DNA from 4 places in the Guptibacillus hwajinpoensis genome. Region 2 is predicted to be linked to each of the others. Evidence: riboswitches for the same ligand, from Rfam matches in the RefSeq annotation. Region 2 holds a riboswitch; each other region holds the start of a gene.
What was found. A riboswitch is a leader RNA that binds a small molecule or an ion and turns the genes downstream of it on or off. The one in region 2 is predicted to bind S-adenosylmethionine.
Positions count from the first base shown of each region.

Region 1: it holds a riboswitch for S-adenosylmethionine, as region 2 does, so the genes downstream of both, murB (UDP-N-acetylmuramate dehydrogenase) here and metK (methionine adenosyltransferase) in region 2, are expected to answer to the same signal.
Region 3: it holds a riboswitch for S-adenosylmethionine, as region 2 does, so the genes downstream of both, ABFG93_RS18965 (YezD family protein) here and metK (methionine adenosyltransferase) in region 2, are expected to answer to the same signal.
Region 4: it holds a riboswitch for S-adenosylmethionine, as region 2 does, so the genes downstream of both, metX (homoserine O-acetyltransferase MetX) here and metK (methionine adenosyltransferase) in region 2, are expected to answer to the same signal.

Region 1 covers NZ_CP156674.1:116,023-119,925, forward strand. The annotation lists gene ABFG93_RS00580 (four-helix bundle copper-binding protein) at 1-77, opposite strand, end outside; gene ABFG93_RS00585 (YdhK family protein) at 346-930, opposite strand; gene murB (UDP-N-acetylmuramate dehydrogenase) at 1,103-2,023, opposite strand; SAM riboswitch class I at 2,430-2,540, opposite strand; gene ABFG93_RS00595 (DUF3895 domain-containing protein) at 2,621-3,622, opposite strand.
Region 2 covers NZ_CP156674.1:3,306,198-3,310,100, forward strand. The annotation lists gene pckA (phosphoenolpyruvate carboxykinase (ATP)) at 1-1,332, opposite strand, end outside; SAM riboswitch class I at 1,799-1,908, shown strand; gene metK (methionine adenosyltransferase) at 2,128-3,324, shown strand; gene ABFG93_RS17045 (MSMEG_1061 family FMN-dependent PPOX-type flavoprotein) at 3,448-3,903, shown strand, end outside.
Region 3 covers NZ_CP156674.1:3,678,954-3,682,856, reverse strand. The annotation lists gene sat (sulfate adenylyltransferase) at 1-478, opposite strand, end outside; gene ABFG93_RS18975 (inorganic phosphate transporter) at 507-1,571, opposite strand; gene ABFG93_RS18970 (phosphoadenylyl-sulfate reductase) at 1,577-2,299, opposite strand; gene ABFG93_RS18965 (YezD family protein) at 2,384-2,530, opposite strand; SAM riboswitch class I at 2,628-2,732, opposite strand; gene ABFG93_RS18960 (NfeD family protein) at 2,853-3,509, opposite strand; gene ABFG93_RS18955 (DUF1002 domain-containing protein) at 3,580-3,903, opposite strand, start outside.
Region 4 covers NZ_CP156674.1:3,004,519-3,008,421, reverse strand. The annotation lists gene ABFG93_RS15585 (O-acetylhomoserine aminocarboxypropyltransferase/cysteine synthase family protein) at 1-858, opposite strand, end outside; gene metX (homoserine O-acetyltransferase MetX) at 873-1,949, opposite strand; SAM riboswitch class I at 2,073-2,183, opposite strand; gene ABFG93_RS15575 (TlpA disulfide reductase family protein) at 2,371-2,790, shown strand; gene ABFG93_RS15570 (anti-sigma factor domain-containing protein) at 2,863-3,903, opposite strand, start outside.

The DNA.
Region 1 (3,903 bases), 870 kb from region 2:
GAATCATAACAGTGATTGCAAGCGGTCATACACTCATGAAGCGTCTCAATTACGGAACCATATTTTTCATGTGACATTTTACATTCCTCCTCTAAATTTGTTTGCACTTTATTATTAGCCTGAAAATTAGATGTTAAACTTAATTTTCAATTAAATTCCTTTAAAAGGGAATTTCATTAATTCTGCACAAATTCTCCATATTTCAGGGGAATATATAATTGACTTGATTGGAATCACTTAATATTTGTCAAATTAAAAAAGCCATTCTCACTCTAGCAGCCTGGTTAGCCTTGAAACTTAATACAGGTTTTTGATCATAATAAATAGCATACTTAGGGATTCAGACTATTTTGTAAAAAGCTCATCTTCTGTCACCCATTTGTGGTTTGATACTTTTTCACCACCAGTTGTCGGCGTATAATCAATCATGTATACAGTTGTTTCATTAGCAGAATCAATGGTCGCCTTCGCGCCCTCCATGCCCTTCATATGAGAGGCATTTAACGTGACTTCACTACCGGATTCAAACTGTTCGTTACTAGTCTTTTCGATTTCTTCATGTATGACCCATTTATGATCCTCTACTCTTTCTCCTCCGTTTGTCGGAGTGTAGGAAACTACGTAGGCTGTCGTTTTATATGCGCCTTTTATTGTTGCTTCAGCACCCTCCATTCCACTCATGTGCTCAGATTCAATAATTGCTTGACTACCAATCTCATAAGTCGGGTTCATTGCTTCTTCTAAATTCTCAGGAACTTTCCCTGAACCCGAATGATCCATGTGATCCATGTCGTCTTTGGAACTTAATTCCATATTTGATTGTTCCTCGCTATTTTCCTGCTTGGAATTCTCGCTGTCATTTCCGCACCCCACCAGTATGAATGCAAAAGTAAGGAATGGGATGCCGAGCATCATCATTTTATTTTTCATAAATATCCTCCTTTAATTTTCTGTTTCATAGTGTAAGCTATGATGCGGAATCAACATTACACCCAAATCATGGATTTATTGTGCAGGAAAGTCAATTTCTCAATATTAATAACATATTCAATTAAAAAAGCAGCGTATCCCCCTTCTAATTGGGATACGCTGCTTATCAAAATTACTTCTCGGGTGGTTCTCCAATAACACGAACCTCTCGCTCGAGTTCAACATCAAATTTCTCTTTCACTGTACGCTGCACGTGATGGATGACATCTAAGTAATCGGTTGCTGTCGCATTGTCGATGTTAACGATAAATCCTGCATGTTTTTTAGATACTTCTGCCCCGCCGATTCGCGTTCCTTGAAGTTTTGAGTCCTGAATTAATTTACCAGCAAAGAGACCTGGAGGGCGTTTGAAGACACTTCCGCATGATGGGTATTCCAGCGGTTGTTTGGTTTCACGCTTCTCAGTTAAATCGTCCATGATGGCTTTTATTTCAGCCTGATCTCCTTCTTTTAAACTAAAGGTGGCTTCAAGAACAAGAAGACCCGATTCTTCTACATTACTGTGACGATAGGATAGATCGAGTTCACCTGCACCCAGATGAACCAATTCGCCTTCTTTCGTAACGGCAAGCACACTTTCAAGGCAGTCGGCAATCTCTCCACCATATGCACCGGCATTCATATAGACAGCACCGCCTACAGAGCCTGGAATGCCACATGCGAATTCAAGTCCTGTTAATTTACTGTGCAATGCAAATTCGGACACCTCGATGATCCGTGCCCCTGCTTGGGCCAACACTTTGTCCTCTGTTCTACGGATGGTGTTCAACGACGAAAGATTCAATACGATGCCCCGTATGCCACCATCCTGAATAATTACATTAGAGCCTTTTCCAAGAATCGTTAAAGGATAGTTAGCATTGTAGGCGTATTCCACCGCTGCTCTCGCATCTTCGGCCGATCGTGGAAATACGAGAACGTCAGCACGTCCACCCATTCTAGTGTAGGTATATTCATTTAAAGGCTCGTTTATTTTCAGCTCTGCTGATGGCAGAATTGTTCTTAGTTCATTTAAAACACGTTTGTTATCCATGGCTTACCTCACTTATTGAACAAGTTCTTTTTAGTAGTATTAACATTTCGCGAGTATCTAGAAGCTTCCTTTAGAGATTCTAGTCCTACTGAAATATTCAAACACAATTAAAATAATAACACAATTTGAACTTGAATATGGCCAATTTGCCAAAGGAACTGCTTGTTTTGTAAAGATTGGATGTGATTTTGATTTAAGTGAAGAGGACTTTTTATTCAAAGTCTCTATAGTAATTAATATGTAGAAAGGTGTGTTATAGTGTTCGTGCCTAAAAAGGAATAAAAAGGAGCTCCACATATAATAGGGAGGTCTCATTCTGACTATGCTTTAGTACGATAGCCCGAATTATTTGCTTTAAGTGAGTCATCACTACCAAATAGAAAATGGGTTTTATCGCATGATCCTCCTTTTATCTTCCAGACAGTTCAGTCTGTAGGATTTGGCACCATCTTCAAGCTTTACTTGAAAGGTTGCCGGGCATCATAGGGCCTAATCCCTCAGCCGCTCTTAATAAAAGTGTAGATTCAATTTTTAACATGGTTAAAATTATAGATGGGATAATAGAAAGAAATTACGAAATATGAGGAAGCTTTGTATCTAACATGAATCCTTTTGTGTTAGACGGTAAATACGATCTTCCCTCCCGTTCGATTGAACTGTCATCCTTCGCTGCTGAACAAATGAATCTAAATACGTACACACAGAATAATAAACCTTCGGCTTTTGCGTGGAGTATCTATTATCTAATGTTTTCTTATCTTTAATTAAAAGTTCGCAGATCATTAACGCACTTTCAATTCCCCTTTCAATGTAAGTATCAATTGCTTCCTGAATAATAAAAGAAAGATCTCCGACCACATGCGTGTTTTTTTGCGTTTGCTTCTCAGCTGGGGAAACAGAAGCAGGAACTTCTTCTGCGAATAAATCAAATGCGGCCTGTGCCTCTTCTTCTTGGTCTAATGCTGGCTCTGGCCTTTCTGGTTTTTGAACAAATGGTTCAGGTATCGTGCTTTTACGTTCAACCGATTCTAATTCTTCACGATGTGCTCTTATTAAGCCTTTCAGTATTTTTTCTTGACGAGATAGTAGTGGCAGTTGAAGCTCAATGAAATCACGAATATCCGAAGGTAAGTCCATTTCTAGCGGGATATCATAGGTTGATTCTTCGAGTGCTTTTTTCACTAAAAGCTCTTCTACCTCATCGTCCACTCTCTCAAAGCCATTGATGACATCTTTCGCGATCATCGGTGATAATCCTATATGATCCTGTAAATGATCAATCCCAAAATGGCGTGTTTCACCTGTTTGAACGTGCCTGACAATATACTGGTATCTTAGGGCTTGTCCACATTCACATTGGTGATCTACTGAAACATATCCTGCATCTATAACATCTATTAATACCCAATCGTCAAGTAGCATCTTTATTTCTTGCTCTGAAGCACCCTGAGGGATGTTTCTTCCCTTGTAGCTTGCAAGTATAGTAGCGAATATCGTTTTCTTAGCTGTTTTAACATAATTTAAAACATAATGTTGCTGATCATTCGATAAGTCCCCAAATAATTGATCACGTTCTGTTGTCGTGAGGGTCTCTTTCATCTAAATCACTTCCTGAATTGATAGTAACGCAAGTATAACAGTAAATATCTTCTGTTTGGGTGCATAGAATTAAAAATTAATAGAGGAAATCCATGTAAAAAACGGGGAAATTAGCACCGTAAGACTTTTTTAAAAATCAAGAACTCAATATTCCCAAGATTACCCGAGTCGTAATCTAATAAGAAGAGTAAATTAAGGAAAAAGCTAATAGATTGGGCTAATGGAAAGTGAACATGAAAAAAGTATCTCCAGGCTTACTGAGATACATACAATATGATTTG
Region 2 (3,903 bases):
AGTATAAGATAGCTTAATTCGCTCACCAACGCCATATCCACCACCGGACCAGCCTGTATTCACTAGAAACACTTGTACGTCATGCTCCATAATTTTCTCTCCTAGCATTTCAGCATAACGATAGGCAGGGAGAGGTAGAAATGGTGCTCCGAAGCAAGTCGAGAAGGTGGCTTCAGGTGATGTGACTCCTCTTTCGGTTCCAGCTAGCTTACTTGTGTATCCTGATAAGAAGTGGAACATAGCCTGTTCTTTTGTAAGCTTGCTGATAGGAGGCAGCACACCGAACGCATCAGCAGTTAAGAAAATAATCGTATTTGGATGACCCGCAACACTCGGTATGGCGATATTAGGGATTGCGTCAATTGGATAAGCAGCCCGTGTGTTTTCCGTTAAACTTGTATTGTCGTAGTCAGGTTCACGAGTGCCGTGATCCATCATGACATTCTCAAGAACAGTTCCAAATCGGATCGCATCCCAGATCTGCGGTTCCTTTTCTTTAGATAAATTAATGCACTTGGCGTAACAGCCGCCTTCAATATTGAATACGCCATTCATTGACCATCCGTGTTCATCGTCACCAATGAGTGAACGATGCGCATCAGCTGATAGCGTTGTCTTTCCAGTACCAGAAAGTCCGAAGAACAGAGCAACGTCTCCTTCTTTCCCAACGTTAGCAGAGCAGTGCATCGATAATATATTTCGTTCAGGAAGAAGATAGTTCATGACAGTGAAAATCGATTTCTTAATTTCACCTGCATATTCGGTTCCACCAATAAGGACAGTGCGCTTTTCAAATGATATAATGATAAATGTTTCAGAATTCGTACCATCTATTTCCGGGTCGGCTTGGAAACCTGGTGCAGAAATAACAGTAAATTCAGCTTCATGGCCTTTTAATTCTGCTTCATTCGGTCGAATGAAGAGTTGATGAGCAAACAGGTTATGCCACGCATATTCGTTGATCACCTGGATGGGCAATCTTGAGGACTGGTCAGCACCAGCGAATCCTTTAAATACATAGAGTTCCTTTTTCTCACCGAGATAATTCAGCACTTTTGTGTAAAGGTTTTCAAAACTCTTTTCGGAAATGGATTGGTTGGTTTCCCAATTGATTTTGTTCTTTGCGGAGTCTTCATTTACAATGAACTTGTCCCCGGGAGAACGCCCGGTGTATTTACCGGTTTCCACACGAAGTGCACCGGTTGATGATAATGTCCCTTCATTTTTAAAGAGGGAGTGCTCCATTAGTTCAGAAACTGATAAGTTCACATGCGGATTATTCTTATTTAGAATCGCATCCAATAACGGTGAGGAGAAGGAAGCTGTTTTCATATGTTAAACCCATCCTTTATTAAATATTTCGATTACTGACGTGTTAAACTCAAAAATAGTATAACACATTTATTCAATTATTCTATACTAATCTATGGATTTTTTGCATAAAAAGTGAAAAAAAGGGCGGAAAACATTTGTTTAGGTTTGAGTTGGAACTCTATTAATAAGGAAGAGAAAATTTTAGAGGGATTATTGGTATTTAGGGGGGAGTGTTTTTTACTCATTCGGTGTCCTGATAATTCCTTTCCAGTTCAAGAGTTCCAATATCTCCGTTTCTAGGCGCTCGTCTTCGCTTTTCGTTGGATCCAGCTACGACTCGCAGAAACTCCGATATTTCACTCATTCACAGGAACACCAAGAACGTGTTCCCATGAATGAGTTCCAATCTCTTTCTAAGCGCTCGTCTTCGCTTTTCTAATTGACACATTCCTTTAACTGCGTTATTATATGTCGAGAATGGATACTCTTATCCCGAGCAGGCGGAGGGACAGGCCCGATGAAGCTCAGCAACCAACTCCTATACATAAGGATTCAGGTGCTAACCTGCAAGACGATAGTCTTGGAAGATAAGAGGCGAAAGGCATGAGATATCAGCTCCTTTTCCCTCAAAATTTATAGGGAAGGGCTTTTTTTAATGTCATTGAGGTTGATGACGCAAAGAAAAAAGGATAAACGATAAGAAATTGAATTCGTTCTCTCGTTTCGGCAAAGCATAATAGGGAAATAAGTACCGTATCCATTACACTACATCATAATATTAGATAGGATCCAATTCCTTAAGGAGGTACTTGAGTGGGTAATCGTCGTTTGTTTACTTCTGAGTCAGTAACAGAAGGGCATCCTGATAAGATTTCAGATCAAATTTCAGATGCCATTCTAGATGATATTCTTGCGCATGATCCAAATGCGCGCGTAGCCTGTGAAACTACAGTGACAACTGGCCTTGTATTAGTTTCCGGGGAGATTACAACTTCTCATTATGTTGATATCCCTAAAGTAGTTCGTGAAACGATTCAAACCATCGGATACACACGAGCGAAATATGGTTTTGATGCTGAGACATGTGCTGTTCTTTCATCAATTGATGAGCAGTCTGCGGATATTGCTGCGGGAGTTAACGTAGCGCTTGAATCGCGTGAAGGAACGATGTCCGATGATGAAATTGACGAGATTGGAGCAGGAGACCAGGGGTTAATGTTTGGTTACGCTTGTAACGAAACACCTGAGCTTATGCCGCTACCTATTTCGCTTGCACATAAATTGGCTCGTCGTTTGAGTGAGGTTAGAAAAGAAGAAATTCTACCTTACCTACGCCCAGATGGTAAAACGCAGGTAACAGTAGAGTATGATGATGCTGGGAAACCTGTACGTGTTGACACTATTGTTGTCTCTACTCAACACCATCCTGAAGTTTCACTTGAGCAAATTCAACGTAATATTAAAGAGTACGTGGTTAAGCCTGTTGTACCTGCTGAACTTATTGATGATGAAACAAAATATTTCATTAATCCAACAGGACGATTTGTAATTGGTGGACCTCAAGGTGATGCCGGGCTGACTGGAAGAAAGATTATTGTTGATACTTATGGCGGCTATGCCCGTCACGGTGGTGGAGCATTCTCAGGTAAGGATGCAACTAAGGTTGACCGTTCTGCTGCATATGCTGCACGCTATGTTGCAAAGAACCTTGTGGCGGCTGATCTTGCTGATCGCTGTGAAGTGCAACTAGCTTATGCGATTGGTGTTGCTCAACCAGTTTCCATTGCGGTTGATACGTTTGGAACTGGGAAAGTTTCTGAAGAACGCCTCGTTGAGCTTGTAAGAGAGAACTTTGACCTTCGTCCAGCAGGAATCATTAAAATGCTGGATCTTCGTCGACCGATTTATAAGCAAACAGCTGCTTATGGTCACTTCGGACGTACAGACATTGAGCTACCATGGGAGCAGACTGATCGTGCAGACACTCTCAAACAGGGTGCTGGAGTTTAAATTTCAAGAAAAGAAGCCGCAGGGCTTCTTTTTTTTGATATAGAGAACATAATTTAAAATATAGCCGTTCCTGTGTGATAAAATGAAAGAAGTTTAGGAATTTATTGGAAGAGGTGATCATGAATGAACGAAGTTTTTGGAGAAACGGTTCAGTCAGTTCAAGAGTTAGAAGATATTGTTGGGGGGCCAAGCAAACTTGCAGCAAATAAGGTCATTCCTTTTATCGATGAGCACTGTGAAGCGTTCATTGCTCATGCTCCCTTTCTCTCAATTGCTAGTTCTTCATTACAGGGGAGTGATGTGTCTCCACGCGGTGATTCACATGGATTTGTTAAGGTACTTGATCAGAAGCATCTGCTTATTCCAGAGCGACCGGGAAACAAGCGGGTAGACTCGATAAGGAATATTCTTGAAAATCCACAGGTTGGTCTATTATTTATGATTCCTGGGAGAGAAGAAACCTTACGGGTGAATGGAAAGGCTTCCATTGTGAAGAATAAAAAACTTCTTGAAGCATGTACTGTGAATGGGAAAGAACCATTACTAGGTATCGGGGTGGAAGTAGAAGAGTGCTTTATA
Region 3 (3,903 bases), 370 kb from region 2:
GACCTTTGTCACTTCTTCTAAGTAGCTCAATCGCCCCCCCAATATAAACATCGGGTCTTTCATAGACTTTTTTCACTCCCGGATGCGCCTCGTCTTCTGTCAAATAGACATGACGGGCTTCTACTTTCTTATCAGGTGAATAGATTGACTCAACTTGAATAGTTCCATAAACAAGACCATTATTCGTTAGCTTTACTTTTTCTCCGATTGTAAGATCATCGGCTACACCGCTATTCACCGGCAATGTGATTGGAATACTCCATGGCAATCCATTTTCGAGCTTAAGATCATGAACAACAGACTCATAATCATTTTCATTTAAAAAACCCTGTAGTGGACTATAAGCACCAGTCCCAATCAGCTCGAGGTCACTTAATGCTGTCTTATCGAGCTCTATTTCATTTCTAATTCCGGCTACTTCTGCATCTGGTTTATAAAGGTTAATCAAATTACCACCATGTGGATTAATTGTTGTCATATAAATCCCTCCAATTGTTTAGTAAACGTTACATGCTTCCTTCATCCTGAACCGCTTGTTTCTGCGTTCGAATCGTTTTTATTAGACTGCCCGACCCAATCGTTGCAAGAATAACACTGCCAATTGCAATTAATGTGTATAAGTCACTTTCTAGAAATAATTTAATCATGCTATACGAAATCACTAATGAAAAAACTGGTGAAACTACCCAGACTTTCAACATTCGTGTAATGACATCTTTTTGCCAGAGTTGAAACCCATCTTTTGCAGTTCCGATTCCAATAATAGATGAAGTTGTAATCTGTGTGAGCGGAACTGGAATACCAAAGAGCGATGCACCGATTACAAGACCAGCACTTGTACTCGACACGGCAAAACCCTCCCCAAGTGAGAAGCTGGTTATCCGATAACCATTTGTTTCAATAACCCTGCTGCCGAAAACAAGCGCTCCAAGCGCAACAAACGCTCCGCCTAACAATGCTCCAGTTGATAGTGAGAGTAGCCCCGCTCCTACAAGAGGTCCTACTGCGTTTGCAACGTTGTTCATTCCTGCAGAGAAAGCCTCCAGAAATCCTGCTACAATAAGTAGTACCCCCAATACACGTTGCCAGCCTGGAGTCACTTTTCTCCGCCTTTTAAGAATTAATACGAGCTTTCCAGCGAGGAGCGCCATTACAAAGGCGACAACCGGTATTACCAGCCAGAGTAGCATAATAACAATGATGTTTGAGAAATAAAGTGCGCGATAGGCAATCCCAACACCGACAACTGCACCTACTGTGACTTCACTTGTAGATAACGGAATGCCCATCATATTCGCTAAAAACAGCGCTGTTGTCGCCGCTATAAAGATAATAAGGATTACTTTAACACTTAGAATCGAAGAAGGAATAATCCCGCTCCCTATCGTTTTAATAACGTCTCCTCCACCAAAGGCTGCCCCTGCAAGAATTCCTATCGCACATATAGATAAGGCTGTCGTTCTCCGTTTAATAGCACCTGCTCCATAAGCTACCCCCATGGAAGCAGCCGCCCCGCTTGCCCCGATATTCATGGCAAAAAACATAGCAACGATAATAACAAGAATGCTCATGAGCGTCACCTATTTGAAGCAGAATCAAGGTGCAATCCACATTCCGTTTTCTCCTGATTTGCCCATCGTCCCGACCTGGAGTCACTTCCTTCTAGCACTTTAGCTGTACAAACCTCACATCCAATGCTCGGGTACCCTTGATCATGTAATTGGTTATAAGGTAAATCATTCTCATACACGTAACGCCAGATCTCTTTCCAGGTCCAATGAATAAGTGGACAAACTTTAATAGCTTCAAATTTAGAATCTTTATTCAAGAATTCAGTCGATTGTCTCAAGGGAGATTGCTCTCTTCTAAGGCCTGAAATCCAGGCGCTAACTCCCTGTAATTCTTCATTCAAAGGAATAATTTTTCTAAGATTACAGCACTGAGAAGGATTACGCTCCCACAGTGCCTCACCATATGTCTTTGCTTGTTCATCAACTGATTGCTCTGGTTTCTTTAATTTGATCCGTAGATTTGGGTATCTTGCTTTCACCTGCTCAATGAGTTCATATGTCTCATCGAAATGTAGACCCGTATCAAGGAAGACGATTTCAGCCTTCTCATTTACTTGTGAAATTAAATCAATCAATACAACGCCTTCCACCCCAAAACTACAGGCATAGACAATATCGTCTTGATACGTAGCATAAGCCCAATCAAGGACCTCAAGTGCTCCTTTAGTTTTTGAGTTACTGTCAAAAAAAGGAATTTCCCCTGACCAATTTTCATATAACCATTCCATACCAAAACCTCCTTTTGAAACATATAAAAAGACGATTCTAACGAGTATCGTTAGAACCGCCTCTAGTTTTTCTAGTCAGCGCTTTTAGTAAATCCGTTCCTTCTCCTGTCTCTCAAGCTGTATGACTTTTCCATCCTGTACAACCAGAGTAATGGATCCATACTTAAGTGTACTGAGCATCTTCTCAATTCGCTCGGCAACATCTTTAAAATTCTGTTTCTCATTTTTCATTTAGAAACCCCCCTTAATTACATTTGATGAGTAGGAGAGGCTTAATAACTAAAAAAGCCTTCCCAAATTGGAAAGACAGATCAGGTTACCTTGATTCACCTTATCTTCCAAAATGGACTCCATTTTGCTGGAAGTAGCACCTTGCCTGGTGGCAGGTTGCTGGACGTCATCGGGCCAGTCCCTCGGTCTCTCTTGATAAGTTATTTTCTAAATCTTAACTATTATCTAACAATATGTCAACCCTAGTTTAGAGATCGGGATAAACGGATTAGAAAAAGTTAATAATTTAAGCCTCGGATCCATGACCCGAGGCCTATATCCATTAGACTGGATGTCTTTTACTTTTCTCTTTTTGTTCTTCGATTACAATGCGTGTTCCATCAACAGATGTAATTACAACCTGGACATTTGAATCGATCCAGCTTCCTGCTGAGATAGCACTATATTTATTCTCATTCAATTGAATTGTACCGCTCGGTCTGAATGGAGTAATCGTCGTAGCGGTTTTACCAATTAATTCTTTGTACCCCTCATTCATAGAATTATACCCCATATCACTGCTCAATCGGTCCTTCAACGTCATTTTAGTCCACATTGAACGCGCTGGAAAAACACGTAGAAATAGAAAAGAAGCAGCCGTACCCATCAAAAAGCCACTCGAAACAAGCAGACCGTATAGAAAAGATGGAGAGGGAATCGCGACAGCCGTGACCATCATTAATAAACCGATTAACCCAAAAGTTCCATCATTCAATAGCTTTCCATCGAGAATGACTAAAGCGAGACCAACCGCAAAAACAAGCCCCATCCATAGCATGGAAGGTAATGACGTGAGATGGAAACTAAAGTAGAACGTTAACATGAGAATCCCAATGACACCAAAAATCCCTTTTACACGAACAAGCAATTCACCAAACAAAAAAAGTACGCTAAGCAGTACGACTAGAAAACCTATAGCTGGCAACGATAGAATTTCCATCTTCGCTCCCTCCTTTTTCCTTCTCTCCTTATACGATTACAAGCAGGAAAAGTTTCAGTTCAATGTCACTTTACGATTTAAATACCCCTTTTATACCATCAATAAGCGCGATAAAGAAATCAATAATTTTTTGAATAAATGATTGTGTTTCTTCTTTATTCAAGAATTCATCAAGGTTTTCCCTTGCGTTCTCTAACTGACCTTTCATTTGATCCCAATCGATGTCAAGATTCTTCATTCGATTAAATAATGCCACTAGTCCATCAAGCTCCTCCCCGGTTAATTCAATGCCAGAGTCACTTGCAATTTGTTTGATTCGTTCCCTAAGATCTTCTTCCGTTTCAGGGGGATTAGTGGCGATATCATCTTTAATCTTTGTCATTAATTCTGTTGC
Region 4 (3,903 bases), 300 kb from region 2:
ACCTAGAGCGATTTGGAAGGCATTAAATGGACTGAGTGCAGCACCCGTGTCTCGTAACAGTTGAACGCGTGCCTTTACAATATAGGCAGCTTCAGGAAGCGCCTCAGCAAACACGATACCATGATAGGTGTGGTCAGGTTCAGTGAACCCTGGAAACTTTGGAGAATTCCAGTCGAACTTACCAGCATCTACGATTATTCCACCCATCGTTGAACCATTTCCGCCAAGCCATTTGGTCGCAGAATGAACTACGATATCTGCCCCGTGTTCAATAGGTCTGCAAAGGTATGGTGTCGCAAAGGTATTATCAATAATTAGTGGGATCCCTGCTTCATGAGCGATTTCAGCGACCTTCTCAATATCCAATACATGAAGCCCAGGATTCCCGATCGTTTCAGCGAAAATGGCTTTCGTGTTTGGTGTAATGGCCTCTCTAAAGGATTCAGGATTTTCGGGATCTACGAAATTGGTTTTAATACCGTATTTAGGTAGTGTTGATGCAAAGAGATTGTATGTTCCGCCATATAACGTGGAAGCTGATACAATTTCATCCCCACTATTTGCAATATTCAATATCGCGGTTGTAATGGCAGCCATACCACTCGCGAGACCTAATGCTCCCACACCACCTTCAAGCTGGGCGATCCGTTCTTCAAGCGTACCGACTGTCGGATTACCAATGCGTGAATAGATAAACCCTTCTTCTTTCAAAGCAAATAGGTCTGCCGCATGGTCCGTATTGTTAAATCGGTAAGCATTTGATTGATAAATCGGTAGGGCTCTTGCGCCTGTTGCAGGATCAGCCTGTAAACCTCCATGAATGCCAATCGTTTCTAAATTATAACGTTTCTCTGCCATTTCACATCACTCCTTTAAATTTTCAAAGTCTCTTTTAACTGTTGTTTAATTAACGGTCCCCATTTATCGAATTCAACGAGAAATCCATCATGACCAAATTTTGTATCAACAATATAGAAGTGCGCCATACTTTCCAAACTAAACATTTTTTCTAACTCATGAGGTGGATAAATCAAATCTCCTTTAAAACTAATAGCAAGCACGTTTGGCTGAATAAGCTTAGCTGCTTTTGCTATGCTGTCTCTTCCTCTGCTTATATCGTGCATATCCATTGCTTTCAGTAAGTATAAGTAGCTATTCGCATCAAAACGACCAACTAGTTTATTCCCCTGGTAGTGAAGATACGACTCCACATCATAAGTGGTTTCTGTATGGCTCTCACCAGGATTCCCCTTCACTTTCCTACCGAACTTCTTTTGAAACATGTCATCTGTTCGATAAGAAATCATACCAATCATCCTTGCTGTAGCGAGTCCGGCAGCTGGCGGCTTTTCAAGATTATAATAGCCCTCTTTCCATTCCGGATCTTTTGTGATCGCAAATCTTGAAATCGAATTATACGCGATCCCATAGGCACTCAGGGAAGGTGTCACCGCGAGCGGTACAAGATGGTCCATACACTCCGGATAAAGAATGCCCCACTCCAGGACCTGCATGCCTCCGAGTGACCCACCAATTACAGCGTGCAAATGGTGAATACCTAATTGCTCTAGCGCTTGTTTCTGTGAATGAACCATATCCCTTACTGATATGAAAGGAAAGTCGGCCTGATAAGCTAATCCTGTTGTCGGATTTATGGAGCAGGGCCCTGTCGAACCATTACATCCTCCCAGCACGTTAAATGTGACGATCTGAAATTCTGACGTATCTACGTACTTGCCTTTGCCAATTAATCCTTTCCACCAGCCTGGTTCATCTTCACCTATTGTAAATTGATTTCCTGTTAGTGCATGGCATACAAGAATGACTGGTGCATCAGAAGGACCAACTCGCTCGTAAGCGAGTTCAACGTGAGGAAGCTCCTCACCGGATTCAAGTACAAATGACCCTATGGAAACGTGTGAATCCTCGTATCTTGTCTCTCTGTCCAAACCCCTACCACTCCTTTCAACGGCAATTGTCATTCACGTTATCGGTTTCAGTTCTCTTCATCTTTCTTAAAACTAAAAAAAGCCCCTCTGAAAGACAGAGAGGCTTGATTAATTAATCAGCTCCGCTTATCTTTCAGGATTTCTCCTGCAGGATTTGGCACCTTTTCAAACCATGAATGGTTTGACGGTTGCCGGGCTTCATAGGGCCAGTCCCTCCGCCTCTCTAGATAAGTAAGAATATTTCGTTTTCATTTAATTGTGTTTATTTTAGCAATGTGACGTATCAGTGTCAAACTTTTTCCGAATTTTGATTTATTTGAGAGTGAATTTTTTATTAAAAACAGTCTACGATACGAACCATTTGATTAGAACTAGAAATTTGATAAGGTGTTTACATGACAATTATGAGAGGAGAATAGCCTTGAAAGCTCCATGTTTTGAATTAAAGGAAATAAGAAGCGGTGATCCGGTCCGATTATCAGACTATACCGGTAAACCAGTGATGCTCACCTTCTGGACTTCATGGTGTCCTGACTGCATGCAGGACTTACCGATGAAAGAACAGTTCTATCAACACGCTGATCCAGATACTATTGGTTTCTTAACCATCAATGTAACCGGACGAGAGCGTTCATCTGACGCTGGTCAAGACTTCGCTAGTAAAAATAGCCTTCCTTTCCCCGTACTAGCAGATAATGGCCGTGAAACGTATGAAGCATATGGATGCGCAGGTGTCCCAACCACAGTATTAATAGATAAAAACCACAACATAACTCACGTTTTTAATGACCAATCTTCTTTCATGGATATTGTGAAAGCATTACCTGCCATTATGGAATAGTTTTAAAACGCTAAAAAGCCAGGGGAACCCCCTCTGGCTTTCTAGTCATAAAATATAAAATAATAGCATGAATCATTTTTTCTCTTTGTTTTCTTCCTCAGACTGATCTGAGTTTCCTTGCTTTACTCGTTTCTCATTCTTCTTCATATCTTTTTCTAATTCTCTTTTTTCTTTCAATTGAGCTTTTTTAAGTTGTTTTTCTTCCTTTTCGGCTTTCTTTTCTTCCCTTTCAGCTTCTTTCTCTTCTTTCTGGGCTTCTTTTTCAGCGTCTTTCTTTACTTTACTTTCAGTTTTTTTTTCGTTTTCTTTCATTTCTTGTTGCGCTTTTATAACTTCAGTATCAGTATCTCTATCTTCCTTGACGACTGCTTTGTCTGTTCCATCATCGTCTTTCTTGACCGGTTTCGTTGTTTCCTTATTAGGTTCTTGCTGCTGGTTACTCGATTCTTGCTCCTGTTCTTTCGAAGGAACGCTTTCCTTTGTCACTTCATTCAGTTGCCTATTCGAATCATCTAAAATGAGTTCTTCCTCGAAATCTTTTTCAGCAGGTTCCGCCTCATCATTTAATTGAACAACAGAGTCTTCCAATTCCGTTGATTTCTGGGTATTTTCTGATGGATTCGATTCTACGGCAACCAAGCTTTCTGATTGAAGTTCGTCCATTTTCTTAACAGAGAGATTCTGCACCTCCGCTAACGTTAATGTAGCGCCACGGTCTAGAGCTGCTAAATAGGATAAATATTTACCAGGTGAAAGGCCATTTTCAATCGCTGCTTGTCGCATACTATAATCCTCATCAAGAATACTAGTAATCGCTACTGATTTGTTGGTCAACACTTTATTTTGTTCGATGTCATGAATTACTGCCTCAAGAGCACTCTTGATTTTCTTGTAACGTTCTTCTTGCTCTACATCTGTCGCCACAATTAAAAGCTGGCTGCCATCTGCAAGGTAGCCGCCACTCTCCAGTTTAGACACCAGCAGTCCTGCGAACTCACCAAGTGGCATGTTCGTGGTGTCCCGATCTAAATGTAACCCTTCACCGTCTGAATTCAAAGCTTGATACTGTACAATTTCGAGATCAGAATTCACTCCAACCTCGATACTTGGATT